DNA from 2 places in the Streptomyces sp. NPDC045846 genome. Region 1 is predicted to be linked to the other one. Evidence: riboswitches for the same ligand, from Rfam matches in the RefSeq annotation. Region 1 holds a riboswitch; the other holds the start of a gene.

Region 1 (7,023 bases):
GGGTCCGGGACGTACGAACAAGAACGTCGTCGGCATGCCGCTGCTCCCGGTGTACATGGCGAAGGCGGGCGGCTTCTTCTTCCTGGTCTTCGGTGTCATCGCGGTGGTCGCGGCGATCGCCTCGATCAACCCGATCTGGGCGATCGGCCCCTACCGGCCGGACCAGGTGTCCACCGGTGCCCAGCCCGACTGGTACATGGGCTTCTCCGAAGGCCTCATCCGTGTGATGCCGGGCTGGGAGATCAACCTGTGGGGGCACACGCTCGTCCTGGGTGTGTTCGTCCCGCTGGTGATCTTCCCGCTGGTCCTGGCGACCATCGCGGTGTACCCGTTCATCGAGTCCTGGATCACCGGGGACAAGCGCGAGCACCACATCGCGGACCGGCCGCGCAACGCGCCGACGCGCACCGCGTTCGGTGTCGCGTGGATCACCTGGTACCTGGTGCTGCTCGTCGGTGGTGGAAACGACCTCTGGGCGACCCACTTCCACCTCTCGATCAACGTCATCACCTGGTTCGTGCGGATCGCGTTCTTCGTGGCCCCGGTCCTCGCCTTCATCGCCACCAAGCGGATCTGCCTGGGTCTGCAGCGGCGCGACGCCGAGAAGGTGCTGCACGGACGCGAGTCCGGCATCATCAAGCGGCTGCCGCACGGCGAGTTCATCGAGGTGCACGAGCCGCTGGACGCCGGTGCGCGCTACAAGCTCACCGCGCACGAGCAGTACAAGCCGGTCGAGGTCGGCCCGGCGGTCGACGAGAACGGTGTCGCCCGCAAGATCTCGCGGACGCAGAAGCTGCGCGCCAAGCTCAGCAAGGGCTACTTCGGCGAGGGGAACCAGATCCCCAAGCCGACGGCCGAGGAGTACGAGGAGATCACGAGCGGCCACGGCCACCACTGATCCCCGCCTGACCTGACGGTCGCCACAACCGAGGCTCCGGCCCGGCCCCTTGACGGGGGCCGGGCCGGAGTCTTTCGCGTACCCGGTCCCCGGCGCGTCCGTACTGCGGGCACGGGCGCGGGGCGGGCCGCCCCTGTCGATAGGCTTACGGGCGGTATCCAGTCCCTTGACCACCAGGAGCGAGCATGAGCGCTGTTACCCCCACCGGAGGCGACACCGTGGCGGCCCACTCCTGGCCGGGCGTCCTGGACGCGCTCCTGAGCGGCACCGACCAGAGCGCGGACGTGACCGCCTGGGCGATGGACCGGATCATGCGCGGCGAGGCCACCGACGCGCAGATCGCCGCCTTCGCGGTGGCGCTGCGCGCCAAGGGCGAGACGGTCGCCGAGATCACCGGCCTGGTCCGCACGATGTACCGGCACGCCAACCTCATCGAGGTGCCCGGACCCAGCGTGGACATCGTCGGCACCGGGGGCGACGGCGCCAAGACCGTCAACATCTCCACCATGTCGGCGATCGTGGTCGCCGGCACCGGCGCCAAGGTCGTCAAGCACGGCAACCGGGCCGCGTCCTCGGCCAGCGGCGCCTCGGACGTCCTGGAGAAGCTCGGGGTCAACCTCGACCTCAGCCCGGCACGCGTCGCCGAGGTCGCCGAGGAGGCGGGCATCACGTTCTGCTTCGCGGTGAAGTTCCACCCGGCGCTGCGCTACGTCGCCGCCGCCCGCCGCGAGATGGGCATCCGCACCACGTTCAACTTCCTCGGCCCGCTCACCAACCCGGCCCGGGTGCGCGCCCAGGCGACCGGGGTCGCCGACGCGCGGATGGCGCCCATCGTGGCGGGCGTGCTCGCCGAGCGCGGCTCCTCGGCGCTGGTCTTCCGCGGCGACGACGGCCTCGACGAACTGACCACCACCGGCACCTCCCGGGTGTGGGTGGTGCGCGACGGCCAGGTCACCGAGGAGCGCTTCGACCCCCGCGACGTCGGCATCGAGATCGTGCCCATCGAGGCCCTGCGCGGCGCGGACTCCTCGTACAACGCCGATGTCGCCCGCCGTCTCCTCGCGGGCGAGCGCGGTCCGGTGCGGGACGCGGTGCTGCTGAACTCGGCGGCGGCCCTGGTCGCCCTCGAACCCGGGCCGGGCCCGCTCGCCGGGCAGATCGGCGCCGCGATGGCGCGGGCCGCCGAGGCCGTCGACTCCGGGGCGGCCCGCGCCGCCCTGGAGCGCTGGGTCGCGGCGAGCAACGCCTGAGGCGTGGGCCGCCCGGTCCACAGCCCTCCGCACGTCTTCCGTACGTGATGTGACGCAAGGCGCAGTCCGGATCGCGGACTGTGCCTTGCGCACCCGTGGACGTGTGGCAGGATGCTGTCCAAGGTCATGAGTGACAGCGATTTAGGCCCCGGCTCGCTGTCCGGCAACCCTCCGTCCGTGGCGGGGTGCCCCGGGTGAAGACCAGGTCGTAGGCAGCAAGGCCTACGGCAAGCGCGGACCCCTGGACATCATCGGATGTCACAGCCCTGGGGTCCTGGTCCTCAAGGGAGCAGTCTCGTGAGCAAGCGAATGCGATAGGGCGTACCGCCCCTTCTTCACATCCTCCGCGCACCCTTCTTCGGGCTGCGTGTCCGAGGTCAACACCCGTACACGGCAAGGCAGTCGCACCCTCTCGCTCGATGCAGGGTCACGCCGCCGTACCCGGGGTCCGAAGTCAACTCGCCTTGTCCTGCCGGGAGATACCGCCATGTCCGCACGCCCTGTCGCCACCGTCCCCGCCGCCGCTCAGTCCGCCGACCCCTGCTGTGCCGCGCCGCTGCCCGTGCTCGGCCGCGACGTCACCGTGCCGCTGGTCACCGGCGGCGAGGTGACGTACGCCGCCCTCGACTACGCGGCCAGCGCGCCCGCCCTCCAGCGGGTCTGGGACGACGTCGCCGCGTACGCCCCCTACTACGGCAGCGTGCACCGCGGCGCGGGCTACCTCTCGCAGCTCTCCACCGACCTGTTCGAGAACAGCCGCGAGACGGTGGCCGAGTTCCTCGACTGCCGCCCCGGCGACCAGGTCGTCTTCACCCGCTCGACCACGGACTCGCTCAACCTGCTCGCCCAGGTGGTCCCGGCCGACTGCCAGGTCTTCGTCTTCGAGACCGAGCACCACGCCTCGCTCCTGCCGTGGCGCGACGCCCGGGTGACGTACCTGAACGCGCCGCGCACCCCGCAGCAGGCCGTCGAGACCCTGGAGCGCGCGCTCGCCGACCGCGACCCCTACGGGCCCGCGCTCGTGTGCGTCACCGGCGCGTCCAACGTCACCGGTGAGCTGTGGCCGGTGCGGGAACTCGCCGCCGCGGCACACGCGCACGGCGCCCGCATCGTGCTCGACGCGGCCCAGCTCGCGCCCCACCACCCGGTCTCCGTACGGGAGTTGGACGTCGACTGGATCGCCTTCTCCGGGCACAAGCTGTACGCGCCGTTCGGCTCGGGCGTGCTCGCCGGGCGCGCGGACTGGCTCCAGGAGGCCGAGCCGTACCTGGCCGGTGGGGGCGCCTCCAAGAAGGTCGCGCGGCGCGGTGACGGCGGGGTGGACGTCGAGTGGCACACCACGGCCGCGCGCCACGAGGCCGGCTCGCCCAACGTCATCGGCGTCTACTCCATCGCCTCCGCCTGCAAGGCGCTCACCGAGGCGGGCTTCGACGCGCTGGTCGAGCGCGAGCGGCACCTGATCGCGAAGGTCCGCGAGGGCCTGGCGGCGGTCCCCGAGGTCCGGGTGCTGTCGCTGTTCGGGGACGACGCGCCCCGGGTCGGCGTCCTCTCGTTCGTCGTCGACGGCTGGAACAGCTCGCACTTCGCGGCGGCCCTGTCGGCGGAGTACGGCATCGGGGTGCGCGACGGCCTCTTCTGCGCTCACCCGCTGGTGCGCACGCTGCTCGGCAGCGACCCGCAGGACCCGGGCGAGTGCGGTGCGCCCGAGGGGGAGCCGGGCGAGCGGTCCCTCAACGCGATCCGGGTCAGCTTCGGGGCGGGGACCCCGGACGAGCACGTGGACCGCTTCGTGCGGGCGGTGCGTGAGCTGGTCACGCAGGGGGCGAAGTGGCAGTACCGCACGGAGGGGGGCCGCTGCGTCCCGGCGGTGTAACCCCGCCGGACCACGCCCACCCGGGGCTCCGCCCCGGACCCCGTTCGCGCCTTGAGGGCGCTCGTCCTCAAGCGCCGGACGGGCTGGGTGGGCTTGGGTGGGCACTCTCGTTGGTGGCGGGCGTCCTGCTGAAGGCGACCCTGCTCAGGGGCGCGGGGAACTGCGCGAGCGGCCACGCACGGTTCGCAGACCGGCGTGCTTCGACGCCCACCCCGCAGGGGGCTACGAGTCCAGGCCGATGGCGAACGCTGCTTCCAGGTCGTGCTGGGAGTACGTGCGGAACGCGACGTGCGTGTCCGTGGCCTCCACGCCGGGGATCTTGCTGATGCTGCCGGGGATGATGTCCGCCAGATCGTCGTGGCGGGCCACCCTGACCAGCGCGATCAGATCGTACGTACCGGTCACCGAGTACACCTCGCTGACGCTGTCGAGCGCCGCGATGGACTCCGCGATCTCGGGAATCCGGTCCACGCTGGTCTTGATGAGCACGATCGCGGTGATCACGGCTGGCTTTCTCCCTCGGTGGCGGCCGGACCCGCGGGCTTCACGGGCTTTCGGCGTTTCACTCTATCCGCCCCGCCGAACCGGGCCCACGCGTAGAGGAAGCCGAGGCCGAAGCCGATGAGATGGGCGAGGTAGGCCACGCCGGGCCCGGCCGATGAGCCCTGGATCGCCAGCCACTGGAGGGCGAACCAGAAGACCAGCACGATCCAGGCCGGAAAGCGCAGCGGCAGGAACAGCAGGAACGGGAAGATGCTGGTCACCCTGGCCCGGGGGAAGAGCCAGAGGAAGGCGCCGAGCACCGCCGAGATGGCCCCGGACGCCCCCACGAGCGTCTGGTCCGAATCCGCGTGCGCCGCCGCGTACCCGAGCAGCGCCAGATAGCCGGCCACCCCGTAGAAGAGGGCGAACTCGAAGCGCCCCACCCGCTCCTCGGCCATCGCGCCGAAGACGTACAGGAACAGCATGTTGCCCAGCAGGTGCAGCCAGCTGCCGTGCACGAACAGGGCGGTGAGCGGGGTGAGCAGGGCGTGCGGGCGTCCCACCATCAGGTCCCGCGGGATGACCCCCCAGCGGGCGAAGTAGTCGCTCTGGGCGCTCAGGATCGCGTCGCCGGTGCCGTACCCCGGGTTCAGGCCGGAGACCGGACTGATGACGAAGAGCAGACAGCACGCCGTGATCAGCCCGTACGTCACGGTCGGGCCCCGCACCGCGCCCTTGAGGATCGCCGCTCCCCGCCACTTGATCATGGGGAGAGAATGGCCCAAAGGGAGCTTTCGGTACAGACCGCCTCGCCGTGCCGAGGGCCGACGGGTAGGCCGTAGGGTTGCGGGCAGTACTCCCGCAGTTCGACGGCGCACCGCGAGATCCTGGACCATGGAAGTGGAAAAGAGGACGGCACCACATGACCACCGTTCCCCAGATGACCACCGAGACCCGGTGGCGCTGCACGCTCTGCGGAAACCTCACCCGTTTCGATGTCACCCGCTCGTCGAAAGTGATCGAGTACGTCCATCTGGACCTCGCCGGAGAGCCCAAGGTGGAGGAACGCGAGGTGGTCAGTGAGACCATCGAGTCGGTCCGCTGCCGCTGGTGCAACGCGGTGGACCAGATCGAGCTAGTGGACCGGCCGGGTACCGACACCGCGACCGCCTCCTGAGGGCGGCCGCCCAGGCGGTACGGATGACAGTTGGGGTGACGGATTGTGGAGCATGCAAGCGGTGCTGAACCGGCCGCTTCGGCCGGTGACGGCCCCGCCGAGGTGCTCGACCGCCCGCTGCCCGAGGCGGTGCGACGCCGGGTCGTCGCCTTCGTCTCGGAGGCGTTCGGCGGCCTGACCGTCGCCGAACTGCCCGGACAACTGCGGCAGTACGCCCGTTTCACCCCGACCCGGCGCGCCAAGTTCGCGGGCAACGCGATGGCCGCCGCGCTGGAGAGCGACCCCGTGTTCCGCCAGCGGATCGGCGAGCGGCTCAAGGAGTCGCAGCCGGAACTCGCGGGCGCCGTCGAGGCGGGCTCGCCGCCGGCCGCCGCCGATCCCGTGGACGTGGCGGCCGCCGCCTATGTGCTGCGCCCCACCGGCTGGGTGAAGCTCGTCGCCGCGGCCGGCGAGGAGGCCCAGCGGGCGTTCGCCGAGCGGGTCGACGAGGAGGGCCGGCGCGAACTGGAGCGGCTGCGCGAGGAGCTCGCCGAGGCGCGCGACCGGATCAAGTCCGAGAACGAGGCGCTGCGCCTCGAACTGCTCGCCGCCCGCAAGGAAGCCGAAACGCTCCAGCGCAAACTGCGCAGCGCCCAGAGCGATGTGAAGCGGGGCGAGGCCGCGCTGCGGCGCGTCACCGCCGAGATCGACGGCATCAAGGCGGAGGCGGCCGCCCAGGTGGCCACCGCCGAGAGCGAGGCGCGCCGGCTCAAGACGCGGCTCGGCGAGGCCGAGGCCGGTCTTGAGGCGAGCCGGCGGGCGGTGCGCGAGGGCCGCTCCGTCGAGGACATGCGGCTGCGGCTGCTGCTCGACACCGTCCTGGAGGGCGCCCAGGGCCTGCGCCGCGAACTGGCCCTGCCGCCCGCCTCGGTGCGCCCCGCCGACACCGTGGACGCGGTCGCGCCGGGCAACATGACGCCCAAGGACATCGCGGCCCGGGCGCTGTCGGAGACCGACCCGGCGCTGCTCGACCAGCTGCTCGCGCTGCCCCAGGTGCACCTGGTGGTGGACGGCTACAACGTCACCAAGACCGGCTATCCGACGATGCCGTTGGAGAAGCAGCGCCTGCGGCTGCTCGGCGGCCTCTCGGTGCTCGCCGCGCAGACGGGCGCCGAGGTCACCTGTGTCTTCGACGGCGCGGAGCTGGCGGCGCCGGTGCTGCTCGCGCCGCCCCGGGGCGTACGGGTGCTGTTCTCCAAGCCGGGTGTGACCGCGGACGAGCTGATCCGTCAGCTGGTGCGGGCCGAGCCGTCGGGACGGCCCGTGGTGGTCGCCTCGACGGACAAGGAGGTCGCGGACGGCG
Region 2 (7,023 bases), on a different contig from region 1:
TTCGCCTGCGGACCGTGGTCGCTTCTCGCGCAGTTCCTCGCGCCCCTGGCGGTACTGGGGGGCGGGCCGGTGCTGGCATCTTTAGCCTGTCCGGCGTTTGAGGACGAGCGCCGTTCAGGCGCGAGCGGGGGTGTGGGGGCGGAGCCCCCGCCGGGGGTCGAGGGGCGGAGCCCCTCAAGGGGGTCTGGGGCGCAGCCCCAGGGCTCAGCACATCCAACCCCTGCGCAACGGGCGGGCGGGTGGGCAAGCGCCCCCGGGGTTTGGGGCGCAGCCCCAGGGTGCGGAACCATCCAACCCCGCACAGGGCAAGCCCCCCGGGCCTGGGCGGAGCCCCAGGGGTGCGTGAAGGGGGCCACCCTTGGGGTGGCCCCCTTCATGCGTGCGTGCGTCGGTGGCCGATCGCGCCGAGATCAGACGGCGAGCTTGACCATGTCCGCCTGCGGACCCTTCTGGCCCTGCGAGATCTCGAACTCGACTCGCTGACCTTCTTCAAGGGTGCGGTAACCGTCCATCTGGATCGCGCTGTAGTGGACGAAAACATCCGCACCACCGTCGACCGCGATGAAGCCGTACCCCTTCTCCGCGTTGAACCACTTGACGGTGCCCTGAGCCATGCCTAACTCCCCTATTACTGGCCCTTGCACGGGACCACACTTCGCGGACCCGGGTCAGACCTCCACCCTCCGACAGGAGAGGGTGTGCGCCGGAACGCGTCGACCGCGGCTGAATGTATCTGCCCAACTGCCCTCTGCAACAGGTCAATCGGACGAGAATTCCGGGCACACGCAGTGAACGGAATGCCATGAATTCAGCATTCCGGGGCAAGTCGGGCCGGGCAAAGCGCACTTAAGGCACAAAGGACACACACACTTTGACCTCATGTTGTCGCGTTCTCATATGCACTTGGCACGGGAAGCGAAGGCGCTTCCCCAACTGTACCCCGCTCAACCATGCTGAATTGCCCCCTCCGCTTCTCGTGCGGAGGGGGCAACTCTGCGTACAGACGGCGTTAAACGGCGCGGCGGTTCAGCCGCCCGCGACCGCCGGAATGATCGAGACGCCGGCGCCCTCGGGCGTGGCCGTCTGGAGGCCCTGCTCGAAGCGCACGTCGTCGTCGTTGACGTACACGTTGACGAAGCGGCGCAGCTTGCCCTGGTCGTCCAGGACGCGCGCGGCGATCCCGGCGTGGTTCTTCTCCAGGTCGGCGATGACCTCGGCCAGCGTCGCGCCCTCGGCGGCGACCTCGGCCAGGCCGCCGGTGTAGGTGCGCAGGATGGTGGGGATGCGGACGTTCACGCTCATGGTTCGGTACTCCTAGTCGATCAGCAGAGGCTCAGTGGGCGAGGCCCGCGTCGCGGAAGGCGTCCAGGCTCGGGCGGATGGTCGCGGTCGCCTGGGACGTGGCGGCCACCGCGTCCAGGGTCTTGAGCCCGTCACCGGTGTTGAGCACGACCGTGGTGAGCGACGGGTCGAGGAGACCGGCCTCGATGAGCTTCTTGGTGACGCCCACCGTCACGCCGCCCGCGGTCTCCGCGAAGATGCCCTCGGTCCGGGCGAGCAGCTTGATGGCGTCGACGATCTGCTCGTCGTCGACGTCCTCCACCGCGCCGCCCGTGCGGCGCGCGATGTCCAGGACGTACGGCCCGTCCGCCGGGTTGCCGATGGCCAGCGACTTGGCGATGGTGTCCGGCTTCTGCGGGCGTACGACATCGTGCCCGGCCTTGAAGGCGGTGGAGACCGGGGAGCAGCCCTCGGCCTGCGCGCCGAAGATCTTGTACGGCCTGTCCTCGACCAGGCCGAGCTTGATCAGCTCCTGGAGCCCCTTGTCGATCTTGGTGAGCTGGGAGCCCGAGGCGATCGGGATGACCAGCTGGTCGGGCAGCCGCCAGCCGAGCTGCTCGCAGATCTCGTACGCCAGCGTCTTGGAACCCTCGCCGTAGTACGGCCGCAGGTTGACGTTGACGAAGCCCCAGCCCTCGCCGAGCGGGTCGCCGATGAGCTCGGAGCAGAAGCGGTTCACGTCGTCGTAGTTGCCCTCGATGCCGACGAGCTCGCCGCCGTACACCGCGGCCATGACGACCTTGCCCTGCTCCAGGTCGTGCGGGATGAACACGCAGGAGCGGAAGCCGGCCCGCGCGGCGGCGGCGCCGACCGCGCCCGCGAGGTTTCCGGTGGAGGAGCAGGAGAGCGTGGTGAAGCCGAAGGCGCGGGCGGCCTCCAGGGCCTGGGCGACGACGCGGTCCTTGAAGGAGTGCGTCGGGTTGCCGGAGTCGTCCTTGACGAACAGCTTGCCGGGCTCGACGCCCAGCTCGCGCGCCAGGTTCTCGGCCTTGACGAGCTTGGTGAAGCCCGGGTTCAGGTTCGGCTTGTCGGCCACGTCGGCGGGGACGGGCAGCAGCGGCGCGTACCGCCAGATGTTCTCGGGGCCCGCCTCGATCCGCTTGCGCAGCGCCTCGGGGTCGCCGAGCGGCAGGTCATAAGCCACTTCGAGCGGTCCGAAACACAGTTCGCAGGCGAAGATCGGGCCGAGTTCGAAACGCTGGCCGCACTCGCGGCAGGAAAGCCCGGACGCGGGACCGAGATCGACGGGGGTGCCGGAAGCGGTCTCGACAGAGGCGGTGTCAACAGTCTGTGCAGACATGGAGGGGAGGCCCTTTCTCCTCATCTTCCTCAGGGCGAACTTCGCCATGAGACGGATTTGGCACCTTCCCTAGCCGGTGGCCCCGTGTCTTGATCGACGAGAACCGACTGGAGGGTTGCCGGGGCTTCAACGGGCCGTTTCCCTCTGCCCCTCTGGATGAGCGGTATTCGATTGTCAGCGTGACGACGACCCCCGACATGCGACGGTCATCCGCGTTGTTCAAGACTGTAACCGAAGCACTGGACGGTTGAGATAGTCGTCCGAACCGCGAGATGGATCACACGAGGAGGCCGGGAAACGTGCTGGAAGAGGTGGAACGCTGGCTGAGCAGGCGTTCCTGGTCCGCGGCCCAGCGGCCGATCGACACGATCCTGGCCGCGAAACAGCGGACGGGCACGACGGTGAGCGTCGTGTTGCCCGCGCTCGACGAGGAGGCCACGGTCGGTGACATCGTGGCCGCGATCCGGCGCGAGCTGATGACCGCTTCCGTGCCCCTGGTCGACGAGCTCGTGGTCGTCGACTCCGGCTCCACCGACCGTACGGCCGAGGTCGCCGAGAAGGCGGGCGCGCGGGTCGTGCACCGGGACGCGATCCTGCCGCGCGTCCCCGCGCTGCCCGGCAAGGGTGAGGTGCTGTGGCGCTCGCTCCTGGTGACCGGCGGCGACGTCGTGTGCTTCATCGACGCCGACCTCAAGGACTTCGACGCGGGGTTCGTCTCCGGGATCGTCGGGCCGCTCCTGACCGACCCGGACGTCGACTTCGTCAAGGCGATGTACGACCGCCCCTTCGGCGCGACCGCGGGCCAGGGCGGCCGGGTCACCGAGCTGGTGGCGCGCCCGCTGCTCAACCTGCACTGGCCCCAACTGGCCGGTGTGGTACAGCCGTTGGGCGGCGAGTACGCGGCCCGGCGCTCACTCCTCGAGCGGCTGCCCTTCCCCGTCGGGTACGGAGTGGAGATCGCGCTCCTCGTCGACGCGCTGCACACGGTGGGCCTGGACGCGCTCGCACAGGTCGACGTGGGCGTGCGCAAGCACCGCCACCAGGACGGGCAGGCGCTCGGCCGGATGGCCGCCGCGATCTACCGCACCGCGCAGCTGCGGCTGTCCCGGGGCCATCTCGTACGCCCGGAGCTGACCCAGTTCGAGCGCGGCGAGCACGGCTTCGTGCCACGTACGTACGCCGTGGACACCGAGGAGCGGCCGCCCATGCGGGACGTCGAGGAGTACCAGGTCCACCGGGCGGCATAGCCGGGCGGCGGGTGGCCGGATCCGGTCCCCGGGGGCGGGCGCACGCGTGTTTGAGGGTCCCCGGGGCGGGCTAGGTTCGCCACATGGTCACCGCGCACGCAGCCCCCCGAGCCCAGGTACTCGTCGCGTCCAACCGCGGCCCCGTCTCCTACGCCCTGAAGGAGGACGGCTCGCTCGAACCCAAGCGGGGCGGGGGCGGGCTCGTGTCCGGGCTCAGCGCGATCGGCTCCGACGTGGAGTCGCTGTGGGTGTGCGCGGCCCTCGGCGACGGGGACCGCGAGGCGGTGCGGCGCGGCGTGGGCGAGACGGGTGTCCGGATGCTGGACATCGAGGCGTCCGTCTTCGCCGACGCGTACAACGGCATCGCGAACTCGGTGCTGTGGTTCGTCCAGCACATGCTGTACCAGACGCCGCTGGAGCCGGTCTTCGACGCGGAGTTCCGGCGGCAGTGGGCCTCGTACGAGGCGTACAACCGGGCCTTCGCGGAGGCGCTCGCGGCCGAGGCGGCGGACGGGGCGCGCGTGCTGGTGCAGGACTACCACCTCGCGCTGGTGCCGGGCCTGCTCCGCGAGCTCCGCCCCGACCTGCGGATCGGCCACTTCTCGCACACGCCTTGGGCGCCGGTCGACTACTTCCGGATGCTGCCCGACGACATCGCGCGGCAGCTGCTGCGGGGGATGCTCGGGGCGGACCGGCTCGGGTTCCTCACCTCACGGTGGGCCTCGGCGTTCATGGACTCCGTCGCGGGCGTGCTGGGGCCGGACGAGGGCGAGCTGTCCCGTCCCGGCGCCGGGAGCGACGGGCGACGGTTCTTCCGCCACGGGCGCGGCTCGGCGGGGGCACCCTCGCGCGAGACGGACATCGCCGTCCATCCGCTCGGCGCGGACGGCGACTTCCTGCGCCGGCGTGCGCACGAGGCCGACGTCGAGGAGCGGATGGTCTCCCTGCGCGAGCAGATCGGGGCCGGCCGCAAGACGATCGTGCGGGTCGACCGCACCGAGCTGTCGAAGAACATCGTGCGCGGCCTGCTCGCCTACCGGCACCTGCTCGACACGCGCCCCGAGTGGCGCGAACGGGTCGTGCACGTCGCCTTCGCGTACCCCTCGCGGCAGGACCTCGCGGTGTACCGGGACTACACGGCGGAGGTCGCGCGCATCGCCGCCGACATCAACTCGGCGTACGGGACGGATGGTTGGACCCCGGTCGTGCTCCACGTCCAGGACGACTTCGCCCGCTCCCTCGCCGCCTACCGCCTCGCGGACGTCGCCCTCGTCAACCCCGTGCGGGACGGCATGAACCTCGTCGCCAAGGAGGTGCCCGTGGTGTCCGACGCGGGGTGCGTGCTCGTGCTGTCGCGGGAGGCGGGGGCGTACGAGGAGCTCGGGGAGGACGCGCTCGTCGTGAACCCGTACGACGTGACGGGGACGGCTGACGCGTTGCACGCGGGGCTGGCCATGGGGGTGGAGGAGCGGGGGGAGCGGACGAAGCGGCTCGCTGCCGCGGGGACGGCGCTTTCGCCCCGGCGGTGGTTCTTGGGCCAGCTTGAGGCGCTGGGTGGGTGACCTTTCCCCACCCCGCCCCTTCCCGAGACCCTCCGGGGGTGAGGAGGGCTGAGGGCGACTCCTGGGGCTCCGCCCCAGACCCCGTTCGCGCCTAAAGGGCGCTCGTCCTCAATCGCCGGACGGGCTGAAGATGCTCGTGCCGACCAGCACCCGTGCTGTTAGGGGCGCGGGGAACTGCGCGAACGGCCGCGCACGGTCCGCGGGCCGACGAGGGGCCGGGCCCGCATGGGCACCCTGGCAAAGGCGTCCCTGCCAAGGGGCGCGGGGCCGCGCACGGCCCGGCGGGGCTACTTCGCGCGGGTTCGTTCCAGGTGCGTGGCCAGGGTGGTCAGGAAGTGGGCCGTCGACTCCGGGCCGGACATCCGCAGGTCCGCCCTCTCCGCCAGCTCCGGGATCACCGTGTCCGCCGCCACCAGCAGCCCCGGCATCCCGTCCGAGCGGAGTTTCTCCACCGCCGCGAACGCGGGGAGGTCGCCCAGGTCGTCGCCCGCGTACAGGACCGACTCCGCGCCCACCTCGCGTATGTACGCCGCAAGCGCCACCCCCTTGTCCATGCCGGGGGGCCTCAACTCCAGTACCAGGCGGCCCGGTTCGAGTACCAGGCCGTGCTGCGTGGCCAGCTCCGCGAGGGGGCCGCGCAGGGCCTCGAACGCGGCCTGCGGGTCCCGGGCCCGGCGCGTGTGCACCGCCACGGCCTGCCCCTTCTCCTCCACCCACGTACCGCGCCAGGCGCCATGCGCTTCGAGGAACCCGGGCAGGTCCGCCCGGGCCGCGGCCACGCCGGGGTGGGGTTCGGGGGTGCTGACCGTGCCCGTCACCGCGTCCCAGCGCTCGGCACCGTAATGGCCGAGCACCACGAGGTGCTCCAGGCCCGGTACGCCCGCGAAGCCCCCGTAGCGGACCGCGACGCCCGCCGGGCGGCCGGTGATCACGGCGACGGAGGCCACGTACGGGGCGAGTGCGGCCAGCGCGGGTACGGCGTCGGGGTGGGCCCGGGCCTGTTCGGGGTCCGGGACGATCTCGGCGAGCGTGCCGTCGAAGTCGATCGCCACGACGGTGCGCTCCGGCCGTTCCAGGATCGCGGCGAGTCCCTCACGGCCGAGCTGGGTGACGGGGGTCGGCAAGGGGTGCGGTTGGCTGCCCATGCGGTCGACCTTATCGGGGAGCGGGCCCGGCGGGGCGGGTGCACGTATGGCGCAACGGCGCGCGTCCCTCAGCGGCGGTCACGCTGTTCGTCCCTGACCCGGCGCAGGCGGTTGACCGTGACGGGGTCGTGGGCGAGGGCGCGGGTGTCGTCGAGGAGGGCGTTGAGGAGTTGGTAGTAGCGCGTGGGGGACATTCCGAGCTCCTCCCGGACGGCTCGCTCCTTGGCCCCCGGGGCGGGCCAGGATCGCCCCTCCATGCGTAGCACGGCCTTCGCGCGGTCGTCCAGCTCCTCTGTCATGGCCCCACGGTAGCCTCCCCACCCCGCCCCTCCCCGAGACCCTCCGGGGGCAAAGGGCGTTCCCGGGGCTCCGCCCCAAACCCCGCATCGCGCCTGAACAGCGCTCGTCCTCAAACGCCGGACGGGCTG

The links. Region 1 has a riboswitch for S-adenosylmethionine ahead of AC07F3_RS27260 (aminotransferase class V-fold PLP-dependent enzyme). Riboswitches for the same ligand answer to the same signal wherever they lie in the genome.
Region 2: another riboswitch for S-adenosylmethionine. It lies ahead of thrC (threonine synthase); the one in region 1 lies ahead of AC07F3_RS27260 (aminotransferase class V-fold PLP-dependent enzyme).

The regions. Positions count from the first base shown of each region.
Region 1 covers NZ_JBWKKJ010000010.1:43,114-50,136, forward strand. The annotation lists gene qcrB (cytochrome bc1 complex cytochrome b subunit) at 1-898, shown strand, start outside; gene trpD (anthranilate phosphoribosyltransferase) at 1,084-2,148, shown strand; SAM riboswitch class IV at 2,271-2,388, shown strand; gene AC07F3_RS27260 (aminotransferase class V-fold PLP-dependent enzyme) at 2,636-4,021, shown strand; gene AC07F3_RS27265 (Lrp/AsnC family transcriptional regulator) at 4,244-4,525, opposite strand; gene AC07F3_RS27270 (rhomboid family intramembrane serine protease) at 4,522-5,271, opposite strand; gene AC07F3_RS27275 (hypothetical protein) at 5,427-5,681, shown strand; gene AC07F3_RS27280 (NYN domain-containing protein) at 5,727-7,023, shown strand, end outside.
Region 2 covers NZ_JBWKKJ010000014.1:47,562-54,584, reverse strand. The annotation lists gene AC07F3_RS32765 (cold-shock protein) at 411-614, opposite strand; gene AC07F3_RS32760 (MoaD/ThiS family protein) at 1,027-1,302, opposite strand; gene thrC (threonine synthase) at 1,334-2,641, opposite strand; SAM riboswitch class I at 2,659-2,804, opposite strand; gene AC07F3_RS32750 (glucosyl-3-phosphoglycerate synthase) at 2,941-3,888, shown strand; gene AC07F3_RS32745 (alpha,alpha-trehalose-phosphate synthase (UDP-forming)) at 3,972-5,450, shown strand; gene otsB (trehalose-phosphatase) at 5,738-6,595, opposite strand; gene AC07F3_RS32735 (DUF3263 domain-containing protein) at 6,664-6,894, opposite strand.